DNA from 3 places in the Bacillus sp. BC08 genome. Region 2 is predicted to be linked to each of the others. Evidence: riboswitches for the same ligand, from Rfam matches in the RefSeq annotation. Region 2 holds a riboswitch; each other region holds the start of a gene.
The links. A riboswitch is a leader RNA that binds a small molecule or an ion and turns the genes downstream of it on or off. The one in region 2 is predicted to bind S-adenosylmethionine.

Region 1 (3,286 bases), on a different contig from region 2:
TACTTGTATTAATGCTTACATCAAAAGGTATTGCGGGTGTACCGGGCGTATCGTTCGTTGTATTGTTAGCAACACTTGGTACAGTAGGTATTCCAGCTGAAGGTTTAGCATTCATCGCTGGTATTGACCGTATTTTAGATATGGCTCGTACAGCAGTTAACGTTGTAGGTAACTCTTTAGCGGCTGTAGTTATGTCTAAGTGGGAAGGTCAGTATGACGCTGAAAAAGGACAGGCCTATTTGAAAGAAATTTCTAATAAGCAAGCAGCTTAATTATAATTTGAACAAGCTCTCACATAATATGTGGGGGCTTTTCTATATAGAAGGGAAGCGGACGTAATGAAACGTAAATATGGTGACGGTTCTTCGTGGAAGCGACTAATAGAGAAAGATTATACGGTTAAGCAAATAGAAGAGGGAATGCTAGGAATACTGGAAATAAAAAAGGTGAGAGAACCTAGTTGTAAAGAATATGATGGTAAAGAACTTTGTATTGCGGGGAATCAGTATACGTGGATTCAATATTTCGTAGCCGGGAAAAACTTTGCGATTACAGCTATGTTAGATGATCAGAAAAAATTAGTGCAATATTATATTGATGTGGCGAAAAAATATGAAATAGACGACCGTGGTTTGCCGTATTTTGATGATTTATATTTAGATGTAGTATTATTACCGAACGGTAAAATGTATATATTGGATGAAGATGAGTTAGAGGATGCTTATAAAAGTGGCGATGTTACAAAAGAAGAGTATGAGTTAGCTTGGTACACTACGAAATGGATAATAGCTGCAATAAAAAGTAGTGAATTTTATTGGATTTCAATATTAGAAGAAGAAATCAAAAAGTTAAAATGATTATTGTATTCAAATTTTTGCATAATTACCAAAAAAATCTATACAAAAAATAATTGACTTTTGTTTTGTAAGCGAGTAAAGTTAGGGAAGAAATTATTATTAAAAAATAAATATGAAACCTTCTTATAAAGAGAGGCGGAGGGACTGGCCCTACGATGCCTCGGCAGCGGACTCGATTTCAGAGTGCTGTGCCAAATCCAGCAAGCATGTGCTTGAAAGATGAGAAGAGTGTTTCTTATAGATGTATAAGACCTCTTCTCATTGGAAGAGGTCTTTTGTTATTCATTAGAAAAAGGTTGAAACTAGGGAGAGATGGTACTTTGAAAGAAACGAGAGGAAACGGTTTGGCTTTATTACCACTTGGGATATTTTTGGCGCTATTTATTGGTTCTGGGATTATTACAGGTGATTTCTATAAATTGCCAATACTTGTAGCAATTTCAATTGCTGTAGGGGTCGCTTTAGCAATAAATCGTAAAGAAAGCTTTAATGTAAAAGTAGAGCGATTTGCTAAAGGTGCAGGGAACCCAGATATTATGATTATGGTTCTAATTTTTGTGCTTGCAGGAGCATTTTCTGAAACAGCAAAAGGGATGGGCGGCGTTGATTCTACAGTTAACTTAGCGTTATCCGTTTTACCGCAAGGATTTATCGTAGCTGGAATTTTTGTTATAGGGGCATTTATTTCGTTAGCGATGGGAACTTCAATGGGAACAATAGCTGCATTAGCACCAATTGCTGTAGGTATTAGTGGGCAAACTGATATCTCCATTGCACTTACGATGGCTACTGTTGTTGGTGGAGCGATGTTTGGTGATAATTTATCATTTATTTCAGATACAACAATCGCAGCTGTACGTTCGCAAGGAACAGAAATGAAAGATAAGTTTAAAACGAACTTTTTAATTGTATTACCGGCGGCTATTATTACAATTGTACTTTTAGTAATCGTTACTTTAGGAAGCGATACGCAGATTAAAGCGCATAGCTTTGACTGGATAAAGATTTTACCGTATGCAGGAGTACTTATTACAGCGCTACTTGGTTGGAATGTGCTTATTGTGTTAACTGGTGGGACAGTACTATCCGGTGTTATCGGTCTTTTAGATGGAAGTTACACGTTAGAGAGTTTCTTTAAAAGTGTAACAACTGGAATGGGCGGTATGATGGAGTTAGTATTACTTGCTATTTTAATTGGCGGTATGGTCGAACTGATTCAATATAATGGTGGCATTCAATATTTAATGAATATTTTAACGCGTAACATTCGTTCGAAAAAAGGAGCAGAGTTCGGTATCGCTGGCTTAGTAAGTATGACGAATATGTGTACAGCGAATAATACGATTTCTATTATCTTTACAGGTCCGCTTGCGAAAAACATTGCAGATCAGTATGAAATTGATCCTCGTAAATCAGCGAGTGTATTAGATCTTTTCTCATGCTGTGTGCAAGGGTTAATCCCGTATGGTGCTCAAATGTTAACAGCAGCAGGGTTTGCGGCGTTATCTCCAATTGAATTGTTACCATATGCGTTTTATCCAATCTTAGTTGGAGTATGTGGAATTATTTCTATATTAATTGGTTTCCCGAGGTTTTCTAAAGTGGCGGGAAAGAAAGAATATCATAAAACAGCATAATGAAAAATGAAGTTTATGCATAGTAACGAAAGCCGTACAGAGAGTATTCTCTGTACGGCTTTTTATGTGCAATAAAAGAGTGAAACATCCTATCCAATCGTAGTTTTTACAAAAGGCTGAATGTGACTCGGTCTTAAGTCTGAGTTAAAAACGGTTCTTAAGCTCGTTATGGAAAGATGAAAAAATAGTTAAGATAAGAGTATCAAATCGAAGGGAGGCAAGCACAAGATGAAACAATTTCTAGCGTTTATCGCGGCTGGTATTTTAGCTTTAATTGCTCTTGGCAGTCTTGCTGGTATTATAGGGTTCGCAATTGGAGCAGGAGTTGTGTATTGGAGCTATAAATCATTTGTGCGAGCACAATCATTTTTTGGAAAGTTAGCTTGGGGTATTGTTGGTTTGATCGGCTTGTCCATCGCCCTTTCTCATTCCCCAGCACTAATCGGTATCGCAGCATTAGTAGTTTTATACTACGGATACCGTGAGTGGAAAAAAGAAAAAAATGTAGTTGTTGATTCTGCACCAGAAAGTTCTAAACCATATAGCAACTTTGAAGATGAGTGGAACAAGTTAATGAAAAACTAATAAAAAATTAATAAAAATCAAATTAAATTTATAAAGTAGAAGAGAGGAAGATTATAATGAAACAATCTTTATTCGGACGTGTACGCGATGCAATTTTAGCAGATTTTCATAATGTGTTAGATGAGAAAGAAAGAAAAAATCCAATCGCTATGTTAAATCAATATTTACGCGATAGTGAGCGTGAAACAACAAAAATTGAGAAGTTAA
Region 2 (3,286 bases):
GGGTGAGATTAATAGTGTAGTCGAAATGGACCCGCACGTGCTGTTAAATACACTGATAAATAAAGCGATGGAAAATCTAAAAATCTCTAAAAATCAAGTTAATTGTGAAATGTTTGAAGCGCTTTTAATGGATGTGATTACGCCACTTCCATCTAAGGTTAATGCGAATTTTCAGAAGGCATATCGTACAAGTCCTAAACAAGCAACGGATTATTTCTTTGAACTTAGTAAACGAAATGATTACATAAAGACACGTGCAATGGAAAAAAATATTCAATATGTAGCAGAATCAAAATATGGCGAACTGGAGATTACTATAAATTTATCCAAACCAGAGAAAGACCCCAAAGAGATCATGGCAGCTAGAAATACACCGAAGGGTAATTATCCAAAATGTTTACTTTGTATTGAAAATGAAGGCTATTTTGGTCGCTTGAACCATCCAGGTAGAAGCAATCACCGAATCATTAATATTGAGCTAGATGGAGAAGAGTGGGGGTTTCAATATTCACCATATGCCTACTTTAACGAACACTCCATCGTACTATCTAAAAAGCATCGTCCAATGAAAATTTCTCGTGAGGCATTTTCTCGTTTGTTTAGTTTTGTAGAAATAATGCCACACTACTTTATTGGTTCAAATGCGGATTTACCTATTGTAGGAGGGTCTATTTTAAGTCATGATCATTATCAATCTGGACGCCATAACTTTCCAATGGCAAAGGCTAACGTTCTTAAAACATTTGAATTACCTGCCTATCCAAATACTTCTTGTGGTATCGTCAACTGGCCAATGAGTGTGATTCGTCTTTCTTCCCTAAATAAAGACGAACTAATTAATGCCAGCACCTATATCCATGAAAGTTGGAAGAACTATTCAGATGAATCCTTACAAATTCGTGCGCAATCAAAAGATGGTACAAAACATCATACAATTACACCAATTGTACGGCGACGTAAAGAAAAGTACGAAATTGACCTTGTACTTCGTGATAATAATGTGAGTGAAGAATACCCTGATGGAATTTTTCATCCACATCCAGATGTACAACATATTAAAAAAGAAAATATAGGACTTATTGAAGTTATGGGCTTAGCAATTCTCCCCCCACGTTTGATTGTGGAGCTTTATGAAGTGGAGCTGTATTTGTTAGATAAGGGGGGGAATGTTCCTAAAATTCATCAAAAATGGGCAGATGAATTAAAAGCCCAGGGGGGATATACAGAAGACAACATTAAAAGATTTCTTCAAATTGAAGTTGCAAAGAAATTTGAACGCGTCTTAGAAGATGCTGGTGTTTATAAGGTGAATAAAGAGGGTAGAGCAGGGTTTGATTGCTTTATTAAAGAGTTACAAAGTATAAATCGATAGGTGATGACTAGGTGCCAGTATTTGTTTTAAGTCGTGCAAGATATTACCGCGCTACTGTATAACAATGAATCTAAGGATAAAATAAGTGGTTTTAATTGATGAATTTCTAGGGGTAATGCCACACAACTATTAACATAGTATATTGAAGTTTTGTTTTTTCATAAATGTTTATTGACATAACGATTTTATGTTGATAGAATTCAATTCATAAAATATGAAAAATTTAATAGATTTTGAATCAGATGAAAATTAAATCTGATTTCTCTTATCCAGAGAGGTGGAGGGACTGTGCCCTGTGAAACCCAGCAACCATCAATTTTTACATTGAAATGGTGCTAATTCCTGCAAAGCAAATGCTTTGAGAGATGAGAGAAAGGGATAGTATCGATATATGCATACAAACCTTTCTGCTCATTCTAAGGGCAGAAAGGTTTTTTTGTTGTAAGACTATTCTGAGGGGAAATAGAGCGATTTATACAGTCCGTGTTTAGAAGGAATAACGATGTGAAAATCGATGAACTAATTTGTGCATGTCCTAGTGTTGTTCTAATAAAATGGATTATTGATTTGTTACAGCGTGAATTAATAAATAAATACATAAAAGAAGAAGGGTGTTTACAACATGAAAAAACTATTACTATCAGGACTTATTACAACGGCAATTTTTGGTTTAACTGCTTGTGGAGGAAAAAGTGAAGATAAGCTTGTTGTTGGTGCTTCTAATGTACCTCATGCAGTAATTTTGGAAAAAGCAAAACCATTACTTGAGAAAAAAGGTGTAGAACTAGAAATTAAAAAATTCCAAGACTACGTATTACCAAATAAATCATTGGCGAATGAAGATTTAGATGCAAATTATTTCCAAGGTATTCCATTCTTAGAGAAAGAAATGAAAGACAAAAAATATGATTTTGAAGTAGCTGGAAAAATACACATTGAACCAATCGGTTTATATTCTCAAAAATATAAAAATCTAAAAGAGCTTCCAGATGGTGCAACAATTATTATGAGTAATGCAATTACTGATCATGGACGTGGTTTAGCGATTTTACAAAAAGAAGGCATTGTAAAAATTAAAGATGGTATAGATCCTGTAAAAGCAACCGTAAAAGATATTGCAGAAAATCCGAAAAATTTGAAATTCAAAACAGATATTGAGCCTGGTTTATTAACGCAAATGTATAAAAATAAAGAAGGGGATGCTATTTTAATTAATGCTAACTATGCAATTGATGCAAAATTAAATCCAAGAAAAGATGCAATTGCGATTGAAGGTAAGGATTCTCCATATGTAAACGTAGTTGCAGTTCGTAAAGGTGACAAAGATAAGAAAGAAATTAAAGCACTTGTAGAAGTATTGCATTCGAAAGAAATTGAAGATTTTATTAATAAGGAATATAACGGTGCTGTTATACCTGTAAAAGAATAACTTTGAAAACTAAGGAATTGCGCTCTTTACAACTTAGTATTTTAAAACTGGTGAAAATTAATTATTTTATTAAGGGCTACTAAGGTAGCCCTTTTATATTTGTAACGAGAAATTGTTAGGGAATGTACACGAATGGAGGCTTTAGTTGAAGAACATAGCACAAAAGTGATTAAGAATTTTACTTTATTGAGTTTTGATGGAGAATGTAATGTTTTTTTGAAAAAGGATAGGGTATCATGAAAATCTAGACTGAGAAGCTAATAAATTGTTAAGAATAAGCATAGAGTGGAAATATACTCTTATGGGGTATCATACGTAGATAATTAGTGCTATAATTGGTATACTCGTAAAAGCAATTGTTTTATTGGATGAAGAGAAACTTTAAGAAGGTGATAATATGGATCATAAAGAGCATGAAGCGGTAACACATAGATCAGAAAAAGAAAAAGAACAAATTATAAATAGATTAAAGAGAATTGAAGGAC
Region 3 (3,286 bases), on a different contig from region 2:
AACGTGTACGGGAGAAAGGTCCCTGTAATTCCTAATAAAATACCACCGATAATTCCAAGCGATAGTTTGTATTCTTTTAAGGGATGGATTAGTCTCTCTAATGTGAATTCTAATTTGAAATAAAAGAAGCCAATTATAGCACCAATACTAGCGAGTGGTAGAAAGGCAATCCATTCATTAAGAGAAAGGGAACCTTCCCCAAAATCAACGATAAAGGATCCGCGATTATCGAATTTACTAAGCAATAAATAAACGGAAAAACCAGCGAAAGTGGTAGCTAAATATACAATTGCTTTTTTTTCTTTAGAAAATTCGTTAATTTGCTCACCCTCATTTTCATTTGGAGCTAAATAACCGAATAATGGCGCATTAAAAATTACACTTAAAGTAGCACCAATTCCAACCTCTGTTAGTTCATTCATTCCTTTTAAGGCGAATGTAAAGCGGTCTCCTACCCATGTACAAAGTCCACCGATAATGCCAACAATTGCTGCTTCGGGACCTAAGCTAGCACCAAATATTAAAACGATAATTGCAGTTAAAGTAGCTTTATGTACAAAACGGTATTCAATTCTACCTGTTTTTTTATATTCACCCATCACTTCCGGCATAAGACGTGGATATGTGCCGAAGTATTTTTGGGTTAAACCGACGAGAATACCACCGATTGTTGTGACACAAATAGTGTAATACGGAGGAGAAGAGAAAATAGTAGGTAAGTACTCCCAAATAAAGTGAATACCGATATTTATTGTAACTAAAAATAGCCAGACTGTTGCTCCTACTATAGAGCCTAAAAGAATGCCGTATAGGACGAGCATATAGTGCATGTCCTTTGTGTTTGTCATGTTATACCTCCGTTATGTGAGTTTTAATGTCGAAAGGATTAAATATGCTTCTGCGAAATGAAATGAATATGTATAGTATCTTTTTGAGAGGTTGGCTTATTCAATATATTGAGGTCTCGTGAGAATTTGAAATGTATACAGTTAAACTACTTACTTAATTCTATATAGTAATCGTAGGTTTTAAAAGGTCTTTTTCAAATGAATATGGAATATATTTCTTTTGTTATGCATGTCAAATCCTTCGTAGTTAATTTAGAACATTCAGAAAAACTGATTGACATTAGGAAATTATTGCTATAAAATCAACGGTAATTGCATAGTCTTATCAAGAAAAGGTGGAGGGACAGGCCCGATGAAACCTTGGCAACAGCCGTATAACGGAATTGTGCCAAATCCTGCAGGTAATAAATCCTGAGAGATAAGAAAGAGCCTTTAGAGCGTGTTTTCAAACTGCTCCTTTCTTGTTTTCAGGAAAGGAGCAGTTTTTTATTTTGTATAAAAGAAAGGAGAATGAGAGATGGGAGAATCATGGGGAAAAGGAACAATTTGTGTGCAAGGTGGCTATACACCAAAGAATGGTGAGCCGCGTGTTTTGCCACTTTATCAAAGTACAACGTATAAATACGATACTTCGGATGATTTAGCAGCCTTATTTAACTTAGAGGCAGAAGGATATATATATACGCGTATTGGAAATCCTACCTTAGCTGCATTTGAGCAGAAATTAGCGGATTTAGAGGGTGGTGTAGGAGCTGTTGCAACGGCTTCCGGGCAGGCTGCTATTATGCTTGCTGTTTTAAATATTTGTAGTAGCGGAGACCACTTGCTTTGTTCTTCCACAGTTTACGGTGGAACGTTTAATTTATTTGGGGTGAGCTTACGTAAGCTTGGTATCGATGTTACATTCTTTAATCCGAATTTAACTGCTGATGAAATTGTGGCCCTTGCTAATGACAAGACGAAACTCGTTTATGCGGAATCGCTAGGAAATCCAGCGATGAACGTTTTAAATTTCAAAGAATTCTCAGATGCAGCGAAAGAGTTGGAAGTGCCTTTTATCGTGGATAATACATTAGCAACTCCTTATTTATGCCAAGCATTTGAACATGGAGCAAATATTATCGTTCATTCTACGACGAAATATATTGATGGTCATGCAAGTTCGTTAGGTGGCATTGTTATTGACGGAGGGAACTTCGATTGGACAAATGGGAAATATCCTGAACTTGTTGAACCGGATCCAAGTTATCACGGCGTAAGTTACGTTCAAAATTTTGGTGCAGCAGCTTATATTGTGAAGGCACGTGTTCAATTATTAAGAGACTACGGAAACTGTATGAGCCCATTCAATGCGTATATTAGCAATATCGGCTTAGAAACGCTGCATTTAAGAATGGAGCGTCATAGTGAAAATGCCCTCGCGGTTGCTAAGTGGCTTGCTAACCATGAACGTATTGAATGGGTGAATTATCCGGGACTAGATAGTAATGAAAATTACTCGTTATCACAAAAGTATTTGAAGAAAGGTGCTAGTGGAGTTTTAACATTCGGCATTAAGGGAGGATTAGAAGCTGCGAAAGAATTTATCGCAAATGTAAAACTAGCAACTCTCGTAACACATGTAGCTGATGCACGAACTTGTGTCATACATCCCGCTAGCACAACGCATAGACAATTAAGTGCTGAAGATCAGCGTTTAGCTGGCGTTACATCAGATTTAATTCGTTTATCGGTCGGTATAGAAGATGTTTCTGATATTATTGCAGATTTAGAAGCAGCGCTAGTCGGAGGCAAAGAACATGCCGATCATAATTGATAAAGATTTACCAGCTCGCAAAGTGTTGCAGGAGGAAAATATTTTTGTAATGACGAAGGAGCGAGCAGAAACACAAGATATCCGGGCATTGAAAATTGCTATATTAAATTTAATGCCTACAAAGCAAGATACAGAAGCGCAATTGCTTCGTTTAATTGGCAACACGCCGTTGCAATTAGATGTTCATTTACTTCATATGGAATCACATTTGTCTCGTAATGTAGCACAGGAACATTTAACGAGTTTCTATAAAACATTCCGTGATATTGAGAATGAGAAATTTGATGGACTTATTATTACGGGAGCACCAGTTGAAACTCTTTCTTTTGAAGAGGTAGATTATTGGGAAGAGCTTAAACATATTATGGAGTATTCAAAAAAGAATGTAACATCTACGCTTCATATTTGCTGGGGGGCACAGGCTGGTTTGTATCATCATTATGGCGTTCCAAAGTATCCTCTTAAGGAAAAAATGTTCGGTGTATTTGAACATGAAGTCCGCGAGCAACATGTGAAATTGTTACAAGGGTTTGATGAATTGTTTTTTGCCCCGCATTCTCGTCATACAGAAGTACGAGAGAGTGATATTAGAGAGGTGAAAGAATTAACATTATTAGCAAAC

Region 1: another riboswitch for S-adenosylmethionine. It lies ahead of ACXVYO_RS05560 (Na+/H+ antiporter NhaC family protein); the one in region 2 lies ahead of metQ (methionine ABC transporter substrate-binding lipoprotein MetQ).
Region 3: another riboswitch for S-adenosylmethionine. It lies ahead of ACXVYO_RS01355 (bifunctional O-acetylhomoserine aminocarboxypropyltransferase/cysteine synthase); the one in region 2 lies ahead of metQ (methionine ABC transporter substrate-binding lipoprotein MetQ).

The regions. Positions count from the first base shown of each region.
Region 1 is NZ_JBTGPA010000023.1:124,218-127,503, forward strand. It holds gene gltP (glutamate/aspartate:proton symporter GltP) at 1-272, shown strand, start outside; gene ACXVYO_RS05555 (DUF402 domain-containing protein) at 339-857, shown strand; SAM riboswitch class I at 978-1,083, shown strand; gene ACXVYO_RS05560 (Na+/H+ antiporter NhaC family protein) at 1,178-2,494, shown strand; gene ACXVYO_RS05565 (lmo0954 family membrane protein) at 2,723-3,079, shown strand; gene ACXVYO_RS05570 (PspA/IM30 family protein) at 3,136-3,286, shown strand, end outside.
Region 2 is NZ_JBTGPA010000024.1:20,778-24,063, reverse strand. It holds gene galT (UDP-glucose--hexose-1-phosphate uridylyltransferase) at 1-1,372, shown strand, start outside; SAM riboswitch class I at 1,635-1,744, shown strand; gene metQ (methionine ABC transporter substrate-binding lipoprotein MetQ) at 1,995-2,801, shown strand; gene ACXVYO_RS05770 (metal-sensing transcriptional repressor) at 3,199-3,286, shown strand, end outside.
Region 3 is NZ_JBTGPA010000008.1:97,505-100,790, forward strand. It holds gene ACXVYO_RS01350 (chloride channel protein) at 1-848, opposite strand, end outside; SAM riboswitch class I at 1,168-1,273, shown strand; gene ACXVYO_RS01355 (bifunctional O-acetylhomoserine aminocarboxypropyltransferase/cysteine synthase) at 1,366-2,664, shown strand; gene metA (homoserine O-acetyltransferase MetA) at 2,648-3,286, shown strand, end outside.